Regions from separate parts of the Mesorhizobium sp. P2_D6 genome, predicted to be linked through region 2. Evidence: predicted binding sites of a transcription regulator. Region 2 holds the regulator's gene; each other region holds the start of a gene.
The links. Region 2 encodes LexA, which represses DNA repair genes until DNA is damaged. Its sites were predicted from a motif close to TGTTCNNNNTGTGTTCNG; they were not measured.
Positions count from the first base shown of each region.

Region 1 (5,976 bases), on a different contig from region 2:
AGATGGCTCTCGACGGCGACCGCTTTGAGCACAGCATTGTCGCCGAGTCGGGCGCGGATGCGGTCGGCAAACAGCGCGATGTCGGCGCCGTCATCTTGCGCCTCTCCGGTCAAATCGGCCTGCTGCATGTCGAAGGCTGCGGCTGCCAACACGGAAAGCCGCACCAGGTCGAAGCCGTAGCCGGCATCGATGTCCTGTTCGAGTGCTGTCAGCCGCTCGTGGAACAGGCGCTGGATCAGCTTTGGTTCGCGCAAAGGCCGTGAGGTGCCGACGGCGATGCGGCTGACGGCGCCGTCGACGCGAAACAAAAGCAGCGCCAGCATCCGGGCGCCTTCGCCGCGGCGCTCGAGGTCGGCCTTCAGGGTCACCGCCAGCATTTCCACCAGCCGCTCGATCTCGGCGGTCAACACGACCGGCTCGGCGAGGTGGCGCTCGACCGAAAGCGGCGCTACGGGCAGGCGCGGCGACACCGCCTCGTCGAGACGGCCGAGCGCCTGGTCTAGCCGCAACAGCAAGGTAGAGCCGAAGCGACGGGCAAGCGGTGCGCGCGGTGCGGCCATGACTGCGCCCGCGGTGCGCAGGCCCACACTTTCCAGGCTGGCGCGGATATCGGCTTCGATGCGTAGCGCGGCCAGCGGCAAAGGGGCAAGCAGCGCTTCCTCCTCGCCTGAGGGAACGATGCGGTCGCCACAGAAGCGCGCCGCCGCCCAGGCCGCGCCCGGCGTCGCGGCAAGGCCGGCGCGGACATCGAAACCCTGCTGGAAAAAGCGTGCAAGAATGTCATCCAGCATGGCGCGTTCGCCGCCGAACAGATGCGTGCAGCCGGTGACGTCGAGATAAAGCCCGTCGGCGCCATCGAGCGCCACCAGCGGCGTATAACGGTCGCACCAGTCGGCGAGGCCTTCGAGCAGCCGGCGGTCGGCTTCCGGATCGGCCTCGACAATGTCGATCGAGGGATGCATGGCGCGCGCGTCGGCGATACCCATGCCACGCTTCAGGTGCAGCGCCTCAGCCCGCTCGTCGAGGGCCGATATGCGCTGGGCGCTGCGGTCGCGATGGCTGATCACCAGAGGCAAATGATCCGACGGCCGGGAACGCCACGACCGTCCCAGGCGCTGGCGCAGGATCCGCTCTGCCCCGAGATGCGGAAACCACAGCGACAGAATTCTCTGGCCGTTCTTCCCGTCTTTCTTCGAAACTGTGTTCATCGGGGTTCCACTCCAGTGTGAATTGTCCCGGCAGAGCGCTACGGCTCTTGCCGATGCTGACGGTGAAGGCGGGGCGGCCGATCGAGCCGGCGAGCGGCCCGGCGATGGTCCGGCGGCTTGCAGCCGCTGCGGTCGACACGATAAGGCGTACGGGTGCCGCCGTTGGCTCGGCCTCGCCGGCCTGGCGCAGCAGAAACACCGGCCGGCCGGCGCTTTGCGCGCGGGCGTGCAGCCGGCGCGTTGCGGTGAGGTCGAGCCGCTGCGGGCTGCCGCGGATTTCGAGGATGATTGCGGCCAGCGCGGTCATCTTCGCGGCTTCCTCGGCCACCCACAGCGCATCGGTGAGTTTCGCCGCCTCGGAAAACAGCAATTGCTCCGGCGCGATGCCGAACATGCCCTGCAATCCCCTGGCATAGGGAAAGCCGGCCTCGCGAAAAATCTCCGACGTGCCGATCCACAGCACGGGCAATCTCTGCCCCCTGAGGATCAGGCTGACCAGCGACAGCACAAAGCCGGCGACCGCCCCGGCATTGCGGGTCTCGAGGCCATGGATCTCGGTGAGGGCGGCTTTCGGCAGGCCGCCGCTGAGTGTGGCATCGAGGCGTTCAAGGCCGGTGGGCAGGAAGGCATCCGGTGACGCTACGGCAAGGCCGCGCCGGATGATGGTGATGTCCGGTGCGATATCGGATTCTGGCCCGCCGGCATCGCCGTAAGCACGCGCGCGAGGCCGCTCGCCAGCCGGCGCGGCCAGGCGCTCGGGCAGCGTTCCCTCGATCTTCGCGATCTGGCGGCGCAGGGCAAAAACAGTCTCCCGCGCCACGGCTGATGTCGCCATGACGGTCAGTTTCTCTCACAATTGTTCCTGTTATGTTCCTATAGATTCCAGAGGGTGCCCCAAGAGTCAAGCGGAGTCAGAAGGAATTTATTCCTCTATAGCCATTGACGTCATGAAATTGCCGCTTCATTGCCGAGTCCGGTGCGAAAGCCTATATGCCGGGATCAAAGGACAACGCATGGCCCGCATCTACAAGACCCGCACCTGGCACGACGAACTCTCGCCCTCGATCGAGGAAATGGAGTTTCTGGCGCTGGAGGCGTACGCGCATCTGCCGGACGATTTTCGCAAGCTGACCGGCGAGATCGTCATCGTGATCGCCGAGTTCCCGACCGACGAGATCATGGACGATCTGTCGCTGGAGACGCCGTTCGACCTGCTTGGCCTGTTCGAGGGCCGCGGCATTGCCGAGCGTTGGAATCCGCAGACCGGCGAAGGCCCGAACCGCATCACCCTCTACCGCCGCGCCATCCTCGACTACTGGGCCGAGAACGAAGAGACGCTGGGCGACATCGTCACCCACGTGCTGATCCACGAGATCGGCCACCATTTCGGCCTGTCGGACGATGATATGGAGAAGATTGAAGAGGCGGCGGAGTAAGGCTGTGCCGATCTTCAGGTGAGGCCGGCCTGCAAATAGTAGCTTCCTGCGCTTCCGGTGCTCACGTACTTAAAGTACGCTCCGCTCCGGTTCTCGGAAGCCACCATTTTCGACTCGGCCTGACCTGGATCTCGACACATCCTGCGTCGGCGCTTTGGCAAAGCCTACCAATCGCTCAGCTTCGTATCCGGCCCGTATTCCTGGCCGTCGATATCCTTCACGACCGACTGGCCACAGCGCATCGATTTGGTTTTCTTGTCGTAGGCGTAGGTCGGCGAGCCGTAGAGGTGCCAGCCCTTGTTCAGCGCCGCGGTGACCTTGTGGCAAAAGGTTGAATCGTCGGGCGCGGATAAAAAGCGGTAGAGTCTCATGGTTCAAGTCCTGTCGTGAGTTTGTCTTGTCGGGCGGGATCTTTTTCGAAGCCGGCTTCGGCAATCATGCGCCGATGGCGGCGGCCTTCGCCAGCAGTTTTTCGGCCTGCGCCAGATGCAGCCGCTCGACCATCCTGCCGTTCAGCGCAATCACGCCCTTGCCGGCATTTTCCGGCAGGGCGAAGGCATCTTTCACCGCGCGCGCCTCGGCCAGGGCATCTGGCGCCGGTGCAAAGGCGCGGTTGGCGGCTTCGATCTGGGCCGGGTGGATCAGCGTCTTGCCGTCGAACCCCATGGCCGCAGCTTCCGTGCACTCGCGCGCAAAAGCATCGAGGTCGCGAAAATCGTTGGAGACGCCGTCCAGCATGTCGATTCCGCCGGCGCGGGCAGCCAGCACCATTTGCATCAGCCATGGTACGAGGTAGCGCCGGTCGGGCGTCGCCAGAATGCCGGTCTCCTTGACCAGATCGTTCGTTCCGGCAACGAAACAATTGAGGCGCGAGGCCGGGTCGCGGCCGAGTTCGGCTATGGCGCCGATGTTGAGCATGGCCTTGGGCGTCTCGATCATCGCCCATAGTTTGACGCTGTCGGGGGCAAAATTATCGTCGAGCACGTCGCCGACTTCGAGGATGTCGCGCGGCGTGGCGACCTTGGACAGCAAGATGCCGTCGGGCTCGAATTTCGCCGCGGCCAGCAAATCATGGTTGCCCCATTCGCTGGACAGCGCGTTGACGCGCACGATCATCTCGCAGCGCCGCTTCGACCGGCTGGCGAAAATAGCCGCCAGTTTTTCACGCGCCGCGACCTTGTCGGCGGGAGCAACGGCGTCTTCGAGGTCGATAATGACGGCATCGCAGGTAAGTGTCGCGATCTTGGCCAGCGCCTTGTCGTTGGAGGCGGGGACGTAGAGTACAGAGCGGCGCGGGCGGTAGGGTTCCATGCTCGATCTATGCCGGCAACAGGCGGGTGAGGCAAGGGTGCGGCTTGCCCGAAGTCGGCGCTGCCCCTCATCCCCCTGCCGGGACCTTCTCCCCGTGAACGGGGAGAAGGGGGCTGGTTCCTGCACGAAAACTGCACGGGTCTGCGGAAAACCTCCTTCGCTGCGCCCTGCCGTATCCATGCGGATCCGCGACAACAGCGGCATGCAACAGCGAAACATCCACCGTTGGTCCCTGCCTTACCGGCTGCGCAGCGAAAGCTGGTGGCTGGTCGATCCGCCGCGGCCGGAGGCCCGCCATCGCCCGGAGGCAAGCCTGCTCCCTTTTATACCCAAGCATCCGCCCGTCGGCCGGATCCAGCCCACCAGGAAAGTCCGCGCATGACATCGTTCGTCAGCTTCTGCAGCCGCTTCGGCATTGCCGTCCTGCTCGTCGCGCTGGCGGATTTTCTCTTCTACGCCCAACCTGCCGGCATTACCGTCCTTTTGTTCGCCATCGTGACTGCCGGCGCGGTTGTCGCCGTGCATCCCGCTGCCCTCAATTCCCCAATGCCGTGGCTCAAGCCGGCCTGCCTGTTGGTCGCGCTGCTGCCGCTGGCTGAAAATGTCAGCGCGCTGTCGGTCTCGGTCGCGCTCGTGGCCATGGTGGTGTTTGCATTGTCGCTGGCCGGGCGGTTGCAACACCGCATCGCCCGCATTGCCGGCCAGATCGCGCTGTTCCTGCTGGCGGTGCCACTGCGGTTCATCCGGGATTTCATCCGCTGGCGCAAGACGGCGCGTCGCTTCGGCCGGCGCCGGATCCGGTTCGCGTCCATCGCGGTCTGGGTGATGCCGCTGACGCTGGGCGCCGTCTTCCTCACGCTGTTCGGCGCCGCCAATCCGGTCATCGACTACTGGCTGTCGCTGATCGACCTGATGAAGCTCCTCGATCTCATCCAGCTGGCGCGGATTGCCTTCTGGCTGGTCGTGCTCGCCTGCGTCTGGGCCTTGCTGCGGCCACGTCTGCCGCGCTTCCGGCGTCTTATCCCGCGGCCGAGGCAGAACCTTGCCGGCGCCCAGCCGGCGGCCAAACCGGAGCGGCATGTCGTTGAGGATATCGTCTTCGGCAAAGGCGCCATCTTGCGCGCGCTGATCGTCTTCAACGCCCTGTTTGCGCTGCAGACCGGGCTCGACGCCGCCTATCTCTGGGGTGGGGTCGCCCTTCCCGATGGCATGAGCTATGCCGCCTATGCGCATCGCGGTGCCTATCCGCTGATCGTCACCGCGCTGCTCGCCGCCGGCTTCGTGCTGGCGGCGCTGCGGCCGGGCAGCGAAACATCAAGCGATCCGCTGATCCGCCGGCTGGTCTATGTCTGGGTGGCGCAGAACATCGTGCTGGTCATCTCGTCAATCCTGCGGCTCGACCTCTATATCGGCGTCTATGCGCTGACCTATTGGCGCATCGCTGCTTTCGTCTGGATGGGGCTGGTGGCATCAGGGCTTGCGCTGATCATCGCCCGCATTGCTCTCAGAAAATCCAACGAATGGCTGTTCTCGGCCAATCTTCTGACGTTATCGGCGACGCTTTATGCCTGCTGCTTCATCAACTTCGCCGCAATGATCGCCAACTTCAATGTCGACCACTCGCTTGAAATGTCTGGCTCCGGCACCCCGCTCGATGCCGAGTATCTGCGCTCATTCGGCGCCGTCGCCCTGCCGGCACTGGACCGCTATTACATGCATCAGACCGGACATCTGACCACCTGGGTGGTCTACCTGCAGACGGCCGACGACTATATCGCCGAACAGAAGAAGTGGCGCGCCTGGAGCTTTCGCGCCTGGAGGCTCGTGCAGATTCTCGACAAAAGAGGCCCGCTCGTGCTTCCTCCACCTCAGCAACCTACCCAACCCTCGCAACCTTCAGTGCTGGACCGCTAGATTCATGCCGCATCAGATCCTGGTCGCCGACGACGATCCGCACATACGCGAGATCATCTGCTTTGCACTGGAAAAGGCTGGCATGAAGACACAGGCCGTGTCTGACG
Region 1 covers NZ_JBFUEG010000022.1:3,793-9,768, reverse strand. The annotation lists gene AC1D1L_RS29515 (DUF6504 family protein) at 1-1,067, opposite strand, end outside; gene AC1D1L_RS29510 (ImuA family protein) at 1,009-2,043, opposite strand; gene AC1D1L_RS29505 (metallopeptidase family protein) at 2,222-2,644, shown strand; gene AC1D1L_RS29500 (DUF1737 domain-containing protein) at 2,809-3,015, opposite strand; gene AC1D1L_RS29495 (HpcH/HpaI aldolase/citrate lyase family protein) at 3,080-3,955, opposite strand; gene AC1D1L_RS29490 (DUF4153 domain-containing protein) at 4,334-5,869, shown strand; gene AC1D1L_RS29485 (response regulator) at 5,874-5,976, shown strand, end outside.
Region 1: the regulator LexA is predicted to act here: its motif matches at 2,066-2,083, upstream of AC1D1L_RS29510 (ImuA family protein).

Region 2 (5,976 bases):
TTGAGCAGCGCCTCGGGCAGATAACCCATGGCGCGGTAGGCCTCGACGCCGAGCGCGCCATGCCGCTTCGACAGCTTGGCGCCGTCGGCGCCATGGATCAGCGGGATGTGCGACATGGACGGCACCTCCCAGCCCATGGCGTTGTAGATCACCGTCTGGCGCGCGGCGTTGGTCAGATGGTCGTCGCCACGAATGATGTGGGTGACGCCCATGTCGTGGTCGTCGACGACGACGGCATGCATGTAGGTCGGGACACCATCCGAGCGCAGGATAATGAAATCGTCGAGATCCTTGTTGGGGAAGCGCACCTCGCCCTGCACGCGGTCATGCACCACGGTCTCGCCCTCGGTCGGCGCCTTGATGCGGATGGCGCCTTTGACTCCGGCGGGCGCCTCGGAGGGGTCGCGGTCGCGCCACGCACCATTATAGCGCGGCGGCAGGCTCTTGGCGCGCGCCGCCTCGCGCATCGCCTCAAGCTCAGCCGGTGTTTCGTAGGCGTAATAGGCCTTGCCCAGGCGCACCAACTCCTCGGCCACCTCGCGGTGGCGCGGCGCACGCTCGAACTGCGAGACGGCCCCGCCATCCCAGGACAGGCCGAGCCAGGTAAGCCCATCGAGAATGGCCTGGGTTGCCGCTTCCGTGGAACGCTCGCGGTCGGTGTCCTCGATGCGCAGCAGCATCGTGCCGTCGGTGTGCTTGGCATACAGCCAGTTGAACAGCGCCGTGCGCGCGCCACCGATATGCAGGTAGCCGGTGGGCGAGGGGGCAAAACGGGTGACCACCCTGTTGGACATGGCAATTTTGTTGGACATTGCAATTCTCGGGCAAGGCTAGAAAACGGGGGGCGTGATCGCGCGGACTTTCGCGCTTTGCGCGTTCATGTAGCATAGGGGGTCTGGGGCGCAAGGGGCAGACCCGATGGCTGGACGTGGCCGGGGCGAGGATCAAGGCGAGGGCGCTGCGACAAGCGTCAACGAACGCTCCTTGTTTGCCGATAGTCCCAACGCCGAGCCGATGCCCGTCGCGCTGCCCGAGACGCGACCTGGCCTCCGGCCTTTGTCTCCGAATGACACTGCGTCGGTGCCGGTCGCTGTGCCCGGATCCGCCATCCGTTTGCGTAGGCTGCTGCGCCGTTCGACATGGCCAGCAATCCGTCGCAGCCTTGCCGTGGCCGCCGGCACCGAACTCGACCGCGGCGTCGCCTTCCTGCTTGTGCCGGTTTTCCTGGCGGCCGGCGTCATCATTTATTTCTCGCTGGCCAGCGAGCCGGGCTTTGCCCAACCAATCGCGATTGTGCTGCTCATGGCCTGTTGCGCAGCCGTCGCGCGGTCCTGGCCGAAGACGCATCTGCTCTGCGTGGCCGCGATGCTGTGCGCGCTCGGCGTCGTCGCCGCCAAGGTCGAGACCTGGCGCGCCGGAACGCAAATGCTGGGCTCCGAGATCCAGACACGGCTGACCGGACGCGTCGTCAGCCTTGAGGAGATGGAAAACGGCCGCGTCAGGCTGACGCTCGACATTATTTCCACCGCTCACCCCAAGCTGCGCTACGCGCCGGAGCGGGTCAGGCTCTCGGCGCGTGGGATTCCGGCCGATATGACCGCCGGCTCCCTCATCGCCGGCTATGCCAGGCTGTTGCCGCCGACGGGTCCGGTGCGACCGGAGAGCTACGATTTCTCCTTCGACAGCTATTTCGCCGGTATCGGCGGCAGCGGCTTCTTTCTCGGCAATCCGAAAACCATTGCTTCGCAGGGCCCGCCGCCGCTGACCGCACGGCTCTCTTCGGCAATCGAGAATGCGCGCGAAAACATTGCCGACCATATCAGGGGCAAAATCGGCGGCGCCGAAGGCGAGATTGCCGCGGCGCTCATAGTCGGCGTGCGCGCCGGCATTCCGGACGAGGTCAACGAGGCTATGCGGCGCACTGGCATCTACCACATCATCTCCATTTCCGGCCTGCACATGGCGCTGGTCGCCGGCACCATCATGGCATTGTTGCGCGGCGCCTTCGCGCTGTTTCCCGATTTCTCCTCGCGCCGGCCTGTCAAGAAATATGCCGCCGCAGCGGCACTTGTTTCCATCGCCGCCTATCTCGTCATTTCAGGCATCGTGGTTGCCGCCGAGCGCAGCTTCATCATGCTGGCGGTCATGCTTGTCGCGGTGCTGTTTGATCGCGCAGCGCTGACCATGCGCAATCTGGCGATCTCGGCCATCGCCGTCATCCTTGTGTCGCCGCATGAGGTTGTCGGCCCGAGTTTCCAGATGTCGTTTGCGGCCACCGCCGCCCTTGTCGGCGCCTATGCCGGCTGGGCCGACTACCGTGCCGACAAGGTGAGAACGCCGCCCGCAAGGCGCTCGTTCGTCGGCTTTCTGTCGCGAAGATTCCTGCTGGCCATGGGCGGCCTCGCCATGACCTCGATCATTGCCGGAAGTGCCACCGCGCTATTCGCCATCTGGCATTTCCAGCGCGTGTCGCCACTCAGCCTGCTCGCAAATCTGGCCGTGATGCCGATTGTGTCGTTGATCGTCATGCCCTTCGCCGTGCTCAGCGCGCTGGCGATGCCGTTCGGCGCCGATGGACCGTTCCTTTATGTGATGGGCAAGGGCCTGGCGGCGATGATCGCCATCTCCGCCTGGATTTCCGAACGTTCGCCGGTCGATGCCGTCGGCCTGATCTCTATCCGCTCGGTGCTGCTGGTGGCGGTCGCCCTCGTCATCGCCACCATGGCCACCACGTGGCTGAGGCTGGCGGCCGTGCCTTTCGCGCTGGCCGGCCTGTTGACTGTGCCACAGGTGCGCACGCCCGATCTGCTTATCTCGGAAGATGCGCATCTGGTGGCATTGCCGATCGGCGGCGGCGAACTCGCGCTCAACCGGGAACGCTGGAACGAATTCACCACCGATAATTGGAAACGGGCATTGAGAGCCGAAACCATTATCCCGCCTGAGATTTTCGAGGCAACGGACACGCGGTTCGATCTAGACCCGCTCGACCTGCCGCCAGGCTCGCCCTTCTATTGCACAGGCAATCTCTGCATTGCCCGGCATCCGGCCGGAGCCATCATCGCGCTGGCAAAAGACCGCAACACAGCGCGGCCAGCCTGCGCTTTCGCGAGCCTGATCGTCATCGACGACGCCACCGCCTACAATCCGTGCCGCGACCCGCTGGTGCTGGTCGTGACCAAGAAGCAACTTGCCCGCGATGGCAGTGCCGCCGTCTTCTTCGACCCACAATCGGCCGCGACAGCGCCAATGATCCGTTTCGCCGTCGACAAGCCCTATCGTCCCTGGCACGAGCAACGCCGCTTCTCACGCGAAGCACGCGGTCTGCCGCCTTACAAGCGGCTCGAAAAGTAAGCCGGCTCAGTAGCGCCGGATCAGGCCGACCAGCTTGCCCTGCACCTTGACCCTGTCCGGCCCGAAGATGCGGGTTTCGTAGGCCGGGTTGGCGGCTTCCAGCGCGATCGAGGCGCCCTTGCGGCGGAAGCGCTTCAACGTCGCTTCCTCTTCATCGACCAGCGCCACCACGATCTCGCCGGGGCTCGCCGTATCGGCATTGCGGATGATCACCGTATCGCCGTCGAAAATGCCGGCCTCGATCATCGAGTCACCCTTGACCTCGAGCGCATAGTGTTCGCCGCCCATGATCATGTCCGGCGGCACCGAGATCGAATGCGTCTGGTGCTGGATTGCGTCGATCGGCACACCGGCGGCGATGCGGCCCATCACCGGGATCGACACCGCGGAAACGGCGTCGTCATTGCCGGCCGACATCGAACGAGACGAGGAGGCCGGCTTGATCTGGCGGCCGAGACCGCCTTGGCCCTGACCGCCTTGGCCGAGACTGCCCTGGATGATGCTTGGCGAAAACTTCTTCGCCGCATTGAGGCCGGGTGCGATCGAGTCGGGCAGCCGCAGCACCTCGAGCGCGCGCGCCCGGTTCGGCAACCGGCGAATGAAGCCACGCTCCTCAAGCGCCGTGATCAGGCGGTGAATGCCGGACTTGGACGCGAGGTCGAGCGCCTCCTTCATCTCGTCGAAAGACGGCGGGATTCCGCTCTCCTTCAGGCGTTCATGGATGAACATCAGAAGTTCATGTTGTTTACGCGTCAGCATCGCGGCCCCCACGGGTTCTGAAACCAGAATCGGAAAAAACAAACCCAGAACAAACACTATCTGTTCCAGTTGTGTTCCGCAACCTTTTAAAGTTTAATGAATGTGTTGACGTTTTGTTCAGCGTAACATCAGGACGCTGCAGGCGGCACCCGCGGCGGCGGCCGGAGCGAAGGGCTCGCGCACGATCAAGCCGTTGGCGTCGGCCAGCATTCTCAGCATCGAGGAATCCTGGATGCCGAACGGCGTCGCCACCCGTGCGCCGGTTTCTTCGCTCACCACGGCGCGCACATAGTCTTGCCTCAGATCATTGGCCGCCATCGCGGCGCCAAGCTGCGCCGGGCGGATGTCCTGCCGGTACGTGCGGCCGCCGAGCTGCGCCAAAAGCGGCTTCAAGAACAGCTGCGAACAGACCAGGCTCGCCACGGGATTGCCGGGCAGGCCGATGCACCTGATGTCGCCGAGACGCCCGAACATCAGCGGCTTGCCCGGGCGCATGGCGAGCTTCCAGAAATCGAGCTTCATGCCTTCGCCGGTCAGCACGTCGTGCACGAGGTCGTGGTCGCCAACCGAGGCGCCGCCGAGCGTGACGATGACGTCGGCCTTTGCCGCGACCGCCTTGCGCACCAGCGCCGCTATGTCGGCCTTGCGATCTGCCGCGATGCCGAGATCAAGCGCTTCGGCGCCGACAGACTGCGCGGCGGCCGCGACGCCGTAAGCGTTGGAGGAGATGATCTGATCCGGACCGGGGTCACGCCCCGGCGGCAGCAACTCGTCGCCGGTGGCGATGATGGCGACCAGCGGCCGGCGCACGACGTTGAGCAGTGGATGATTGGCCGACGCCGCAAGCGACAATGCGGCCGGATCGAGCACGCGACCTTGTTGCAGGAGCAGGTCGCCTTGCGAGAAATCCAATCCACGACGGCGGATATTACAGTCTTTTGCGGTCGGCTCGGTGACCTCGATATGGCCATTGCCAAGGTCGCGGACATTCTCCTGGATGACGATCGTGTCGGCACCTTCGGGCAGCGGCGCGCCGGTAAAAATGCGGACAGCCTCCGCCCTGCCGACTGAGCCGGCAAAGCCGCGGCCGGCCGGCGCCATGCCGATCACCGAAAGCCGCGTCGGGGCGGATGCCACATCCTGCGCCCGCGCGGCATAGCCGTCCATGGCTGAGGCGTTGAAGGGCGGCTGGGTGCGTAGCGCCACGACAGGCTCCGCCAGCACCCGGCCGGCCGCATCGGCCAGCGCGATGCTTTCACCCGGTAGCGCCGCAGCGCCGTCGAGGAGGCGTTGAAGCGCCTCGGCGACCGGAACCAGCGCCATTTACGAACCCGCCTTGTAGTCGCCGGACTTGCCGCCGGTCTTTTCCACCAGCCTTATGCCGGAAATCACCATGGCGCGGTCGGCCGCCTTGGCCATGTCGTATATGGTCAGGCAGGCCACGGATGCCGCGGTCAGCGCCTCCATCTCGACCCCGGTCTTGCCGGTGACGCGGGCGAGCGCGGTGACCCTGAGGCCGGGCAAAGCGGGGTCCGGCTCGATGTCGACCGACACCTTGGTCAACAGCAGCGGATGGCAGAGCGGGATCAGCTCATGCGTCTTCTTGGCCGCCATGATGCCGGCGATGCGCGCTGTGCCCAGCACATCGCCCTTCTTGGCGTCGCCATCGAGGATCATCTTCAGGGTTTCAGGCCGCATCGAGACAAAGCCCTCCGCGATTGCCGTGCGCGTCGTCTCCTCCTTGTCGCCGACATCGACCATGTTGGCCTCGCCCTTGGCGCCGAGATGGGTGAGGGCGGCTGTCATCGTCAGATGGCCTCTGCCGTCGCCTTGCCTGTCAAAAGCAGGCGCGTTGCCGCCGCG
Region 2 covers NZ_JBFUEG010000003.1:128,827-134,802, reverse strand. The annotation lists gene gltX (glutamate--tRNA ligase) at 1-794, opposite strand, end outside; gene AC1D1L_RS06990 (ComEC/Rec2 family competence protein) at 919-3,354, shown strand; gene lexA (transcriptional repressor LexA) at 3,361-4,113, opposite strand; gene AC1D1L_RS06980 (molybdopterin molybdotransferase MoeA) at 4,231-5,436, opposite strand; gene moaC (cyclic pyranopterin monophosphate synthase MoaC) at 5,437-5,919, opposite strand; gene trpC (indole-3-glycerol phosphate synthase TrpC) at 5,922-5,976, opposite strand, start outside.

Region 3 (5,976 bases), 270 kb from region 2:
GTGGCGGAACAGATCGGTTTCAAAGACGCTTTCCACCCCTTGCAGGATCGACGCCATACGTTCCAGGCCCATGCCGGTGTCGATCGACGGCCGCGGCAGGTCGATGCGCTCTTCCTTGGTGACTTGCTCATACTGCATGAACACCAGGTTCCAGAATTCGAGGAAGCGGTCGCCATCCTCTTCCGGGCTGCCGGGAGGGCCGCCCCAAATGTGTTCGCCTCGGTCGATGAAGATCTCCGAGCACGGACCGCACGGTCCGGTGTCGCCCATCGCCCAGAAATTGTCCGAGGTCGGGATTCGAATGATGCGGTCGTCGGAAAAACCGGCGATCTTTTTCCAGAAGCCAGCCGCCTCGTCATCGGTGTGATAGACGGTGACCAGCAGCTTGCTCTTGTTCAGCCCGAACTCCTTGGTGATCAGGTTCCAGGCAAGCTCGATGGCGCGCTCCTTGAAATAGTCGCCGAAGGAGAAGTTGCCGAGCATCTCGAAGAAGGTCAGGTGGCGCGCGGTGTAGCCGACATTGTCGAGGTCGTTGTGCTTGCCGCCGGCGCGCACGCTTTTCTGCGCCGTGGTGGCGCGCGAATAGGGCCGCTTCTCCAGGCCGGTGAAGACGTTCTTGAACTGCACCATGCCGGCATTGGTGAACATCAATGTCGGGTCGTTGCGCGGCACAAGCGGGCTCGAGGCCACGACCTCGTGGCCCTCCTTGCGGAAATAGTCGAGGAATGTCGACCGGATCTCGTTCACGCCACTCATGACTGCTGCCTTTTCGCGAAAACCGCCGGCACGGCCGGCGGAAACTGGTCTCTGCTTCTTAGAAGATCGACTTGGCCTTTTAGCGGGCAGGCTTCACCCTGTCCAGAAACACGGAATTGGGCCAATCCAGCAGCTGCAAGGCTGCCTTCACACTTGCCCAAAAACGAAAACCGCCGGCGCGAAGGCCGGCGGTTTGGAACGCGATTACTAAAGAACTCTGTTACTTAAGCATTCGATAATAGACCGGATTTATGGCCGAACTCTGGCAACTGCCTTACATGGCGCCGGATTCTTCCTCGAAGCCGTCGTCCTCGCCGCGCTCAGGGCCGCCATTTTCGAGGAATTTCTCGGCAATCAGCCCTGCATTCTGCCTGAGCGCCAGTTCGATCTCGCGCGCCGTGTCGGGATTGTCGCGCAGGAACAGCTTGGCGTTCTCGCGGCCCTGGCCGAGGCGCTGTGAATTGTAGGAGAACCAGGCGCCTGACTTCTCGACCACGCCGGCCTTGACGCCGAGGTCGACCAGTTCGCCTGTCTTGGAGACGCCTTCGCCATACATGATGTCGAACTCGACCACCTTGAAGGGCGGCGCCAGCTTGTTCTTGACCACCTTGACGCGGGTCTGGTTGCCGACGACCTCGTCGCGGTCCTTGACCGAGCCGATGCGGCGGATGTCGAGGCGCACCGAAGCGTAGAATTTCAACGCGTTGCCACCGGTGGTGGTTTCGGGCGAGCCGAACATGACGCCGATCTTCATGCGGATCTGGTTGATGAAGATGACCATGGTGTTGGAGCGCGAGATCGAGGCGGTCAGCTTACGCAGCGCCTGGCTCATCAGACGCGCCTGCAGGCCGGGGAGCGAATCGCCCATTTCGCCCTCGATTTCAGCGCGCGGCGTCAGTGCTGCCACCGAATCGACAACCAGCACGTCGATGGCGCCGGAGCGGACCAGCGTGTCGCAGATTTCCAGCGCCTGCTCACCGGTGTCGGGCTGCGAGATCAGGAGGTTCTCCAGGTCGACGCCGAGCTTGCGTGCATAGACCGGGTCAAGCGCGTGCTCGGCATCGACAAAGGCGCAGATGCCGCCCTTCTTCTGGGCTTCGGCAACCGTGTGCAGCGCCAGCGTCGTCTTGCCCGAGCTTTCCGGCCCATAGATCTCGACGATGCGGCCGCGCGGCAGGCCGCCGACGCCGAGCGCGATGTCGAGGCCAAGCGATCCGGTCGGCACGGTTTCGATCTCGACGACCTGCTCATTGGCCCCCAGCCGCATGATCGAGCCCTTGCCGAAGGCGCGCTCGATTTGCGACAGCGCCGCGTCCAGAGCCTTTGATTTGTCCACCGCTTTGTCCTCTACAAGCCGCAAAGAATTCTGAGCCATGATACATCACCCCTTGGTCGTCAATGAAGGCCGGACAATCCGTAATCCCTGCCCAGTTTGTACCTTTTTTGTTCTCGTTTGGCAAGAGGGGTCAAATATCTGAAAAACAATCTTTATCCTGATTTGTTCTTTTTTTGTCTCGTGGTTTGGTTTTCGGACGCTTTCCGCATTGGGCCAGACGGTCCGGCGGTTTGGCTCCGCCCGAATCGCTGGCTTGCCTGCGAAGCTCCGCCGCACAGCCTAGAGCAGTTCGCTGTTTCATGGAAACAGCGAACTGCTCTATCTCCTTTTGACGCAATTCCGGACGGAAAACCGTTTCACACTTTTCCTGGAATTGCTGGACGCTTGTGCGGCAGGAATAACAAAGGTCATATCGCCGGCATGGTGAAATCTGCAAAAATCCTGGCGGTGGGCGGCGCCCATATCGACCGGCGCGGCCAGGTGTCGGGCGATTACGTGCCTGCGGCGTCCAACCCCGGCACGATGCGCGAGGATGTCGGCGGCGGCGTCTTCAACGCGCTGCGCAGCCTCGTGCGGCGCGGCGTCTCGGCCTCGCTGATGTCGATGCGCGGCGGCGATGCGGCGGGCGAGACGGTGTCGCGTGCCATCGCTGAAGCCGGCATCGCCGATCTGTCGGCGGTGTTCCTCGACCGCACCACGCCAAGCTATACGGCGCTGATCGACCGTGACGGCGAGCTGATCACCGGCTTTGCCGACATGGCGCTCTATGATCTGGCGTTCCCCAAGCAGATCCGCCGCTCCAAGGTGCGCGAGGTGGTCGCCGAGGCCGACGCGGTGCTGTGCGACGCCAATCTGCCGTCATCGGCGCTGGAGCGGCTGGTGGGCCTAGCCGCCGGCAAGCCGGTCTATGCCATCGCCATTTCGCCGGCCAAGGTGGTGCGGCTGATCCCGGTGCTGAAGGAGCTCGCGCAGGTCTTCATGAACCGGCGCGAGGCCATGGTGCTGGCCGGTGTCGGCGCGAATGCCACCGAGCGAGAGACCGTCGACGGTTTGCGCTGCAGCGGCCTCAGGAGTGGCGTGGTGACGGCGGGCGATGGCCCGGTGCTGGGTTTCGACGAAGCCGGCGCCTTTTCGATCCTGCCGCCGGCCCCCAGAAAGGTCGCCGACGTCACCGGCGCCGGCGACGCGCTGGCCGGTGCTACCATCGCTGCCCTGCTGCGCGGCCTGGCCCTGCGCCAGGCCCTGCGCGAAGGCGTGGCCGCGGCAACGCTCGCCATCGAAAGCGCTGACGCCGTTCCGGCCTTCACCGCCGCCACCTTCAACGAGGCGCTGGCCCTTGTGCCCGACGCACAGGAAATGGCATGAGGGCGGCGAATTGCCATTGCCGGAGCGCGCCGTCTACGGGGACGCGCAGCACTTCGGACCGGAGACCGTCATGACCCCGCAAAGCGCCCGCCCCTTCATCGACATCCACCCGCCGGTGGCCGAGGCGCTCGCCGCCGGGCGCCCCGTGGTGGCGCTGGAAAGCACCATCATCACCCATGGCATGCCCTACCCCGACAATGGCGCCATGGCGGCCAATGTCGAAAAGATCATTTTGGACAATGGTGCGGTGCCGGCGACGATCGCCGTGGTCGCCGGCCGCATCAAGATCGGGCTGTCGGACGGCGAGCGCGAATCGCTGGCCATGACCGGCGACGCCATGAAGCTCTCGCGCGCCGATCTCGGCTTTGCGGTTGCTGAGGGACGCACCGGCGGCACCACCGTCGCCGCCACCATGATCGCGGCCAATATGGTCGGCATCAAAGTGTTCGCCACCGGTGGCATTGGCGGCGTCCACAAGGGCGCGGAAAAGAGCTTCGACATCTCGGCCGACCTCGACGAACTGGCGCGCACGCCGGTCATCGTCGTCTCGGCCGGCGCCAAGGCCATCCTCGACATCGAAAAGACCCTGGAGGTGCTGGAGACGCGCGGCGTGCCGGTGATCGGCCATGGCTGCGAAACCATGCCCGCCTTCTGGTCGCGCCAGTCGCGCTTCCGCGCGCCGCTGACCCTGCACAGGCCGGAAGAGATTGCGCATTTCTACAAGACCCGGGTTGCGCTGGGGCTCGGCGGCGGCATGCTGATCGCCAACCCGGTGCCGCAGGATGACGAGATCCCGGCCGACGAGATGGCCGGCTACATCGAGGCCGCGCAGAAAGCGGCGGAAGTGCAGAACGTGACGGGAAAGGCGGTGACGCCGTTCCTGTTGGGGAAAATCCTGGAACTGACCGACGGCCGGAGTTTGAAGACGAATATTGCGCTGGTCGAGAACAATGCGCGGCTAGCGGCGAGGATCGCCAGGGCATTGTAGGTTCACGCGGCCAAGGCCCCCCTCACCCGGATTGCCGAGACCGAATTGCAAAGAGCAATTCGGGGCAATCCGACCTCTCCCCGAGGGGAGAGGAGCGTGCCAGCGCTAACTTAAGCCTCTTCTCCCCAGCGGGGAGAAGGTGGCCGCGAAGCGGCCGGATGAGGGGGCGGCCTCGACGTGAGCCCTCGCAGCAGTCAAATCACTTCCCCGCCCTTCGCCCCGCCTCATAAGCCCGGCGCGCCCACACCCTCATCTCGTCGGGATCGTCAAAGGCGCTGTCGGGGATGCTCCAATACGGCATCGCAACCAGTTTGCCGTGGCGCGAGCCGGTGTAGGTCCATTGCTTGCAGCCGGCAGCTTCGAAGTCGGGCGCGCTTTGCTCGTCGGCCTTGAGCAGCAATTCGCCGCGCAGCACGATGGCAACGATGATGCCATCGAAATAGATGCCCTTGCCGCCGAACAGCCGTCGGATGCTGACTGGGCCGAGGCCTTCGAACAGTTCGGCGATGCGTTCATTGTCCATGCCGCGATCATGTCACCGGGATTTGGCCTTGTCATCGCCGCAACCAAAACCATGCTGACAGGTTGAGAACGAGATTCGTCGGAGTTTTGCCATGCCGCTTCTGCTCAAAGGATCCTGCCGCTGCGATGCCGTCCACTTCGAGGTGGAAAGCCACACACCGGTGCCGTTCATGCTGTGCTACTGCTCGATCTGCCGCAAGCAGCAGGGCGGCGGCGGCTTCGCCATCAATCTCGGCGCCGATTACAAGACGCTGAAGATCAGGGGCAAGCGCAGCCTCGGCGTCTTTCGTGCCGAGATCGAGGACGACGAGCATCCAACGTGCGAAATCTCGTCGGGCGAGCGCAATTTCTGCAAAAAATGCGGATCGGCGCTGTGGCTCTACGATCCGACCTGGCCGGATCTGGTGCATCCCTTCGCTTCGGCGATCGACAGCGAGCTGCCGAAGCCGCCGGAAAAGGTGCATTTGATGCTGAAATACAAGGCGAGCTGGGTCGAGCCGGTGATCGGCAAAAGGGATAAGGTCTTCGACGCCTATCCCGAGGAATCGATCGCCGACTGGCACAAGCGGACGAAGATGTGGGTGAAGTAAGGTCCTTCTCCCCGTTCACGGGGAGAAGATGCCGGCAGGCAGATGAGGGGCGGCGCCAACTTCGGATAGGGCAGCGCTGCCCCTCATCCGTCACTTCGTGACACCTTCTCCCCGTGAACGGGGAGAAGGAGGAGGTGTCAGGCCGACTCGCGCGCTTCGGCCAGCTTCTTCAAATCCGCCGGCTTCAGCTCGACGGATTCGCCGCAGCCGCAGGCCGAACTCTGGTTCGGGTTGTGGAAGGTGAAGCCGGTGCGCAGCGTCGTCTGCTCGAAATCCATCTCTGTGCCGAACAGGAAAAGGGCTGCTTCAGGCGCGACATAGACATGGGCGCCGTCGCGCTCGATGTGGTCGTCCTTGGTGTTGGGCTCGGTCACCAGATCGACCGTGTATTCCATACCGGCGCAGCCGCCCTTCTTGAT
Region 3 covers NZ_JBFUEG010000003.1:401,177-407,152, forward strand. The annotation lists gene alaS (alanine--tRNA ligase) at 1-756, opposite strand, end outside; gene recA (recombinase RecA) at 1,031-2,131, opposite strand; gene AC1D1L_RS08355 (carbohydrate kinase family protein) at 2,513-3,457, shown strand; gene AC1D1L_RS08360 (pseudouridine-5'-phosphate glycosidase) at 3,528-4,445, shown strand; gene AC1D1L_RS08365 (TfoX/Sxy family protein) at 4,645-4,968, opposite strand; gene AC1D1L_RS08370 (GFA family protein) at 5,060-5,557, shown strand; gene sufA (Fe-S cluster assembly scaffold SufA) at 5,695-5,976, opposite strand, start outside.
Region 3: the regulator LexA is predicted to act here: its motif matches at 2,256-2,273, upstream of AC1D1L_RS08355 (carbohydrate kinase family protein).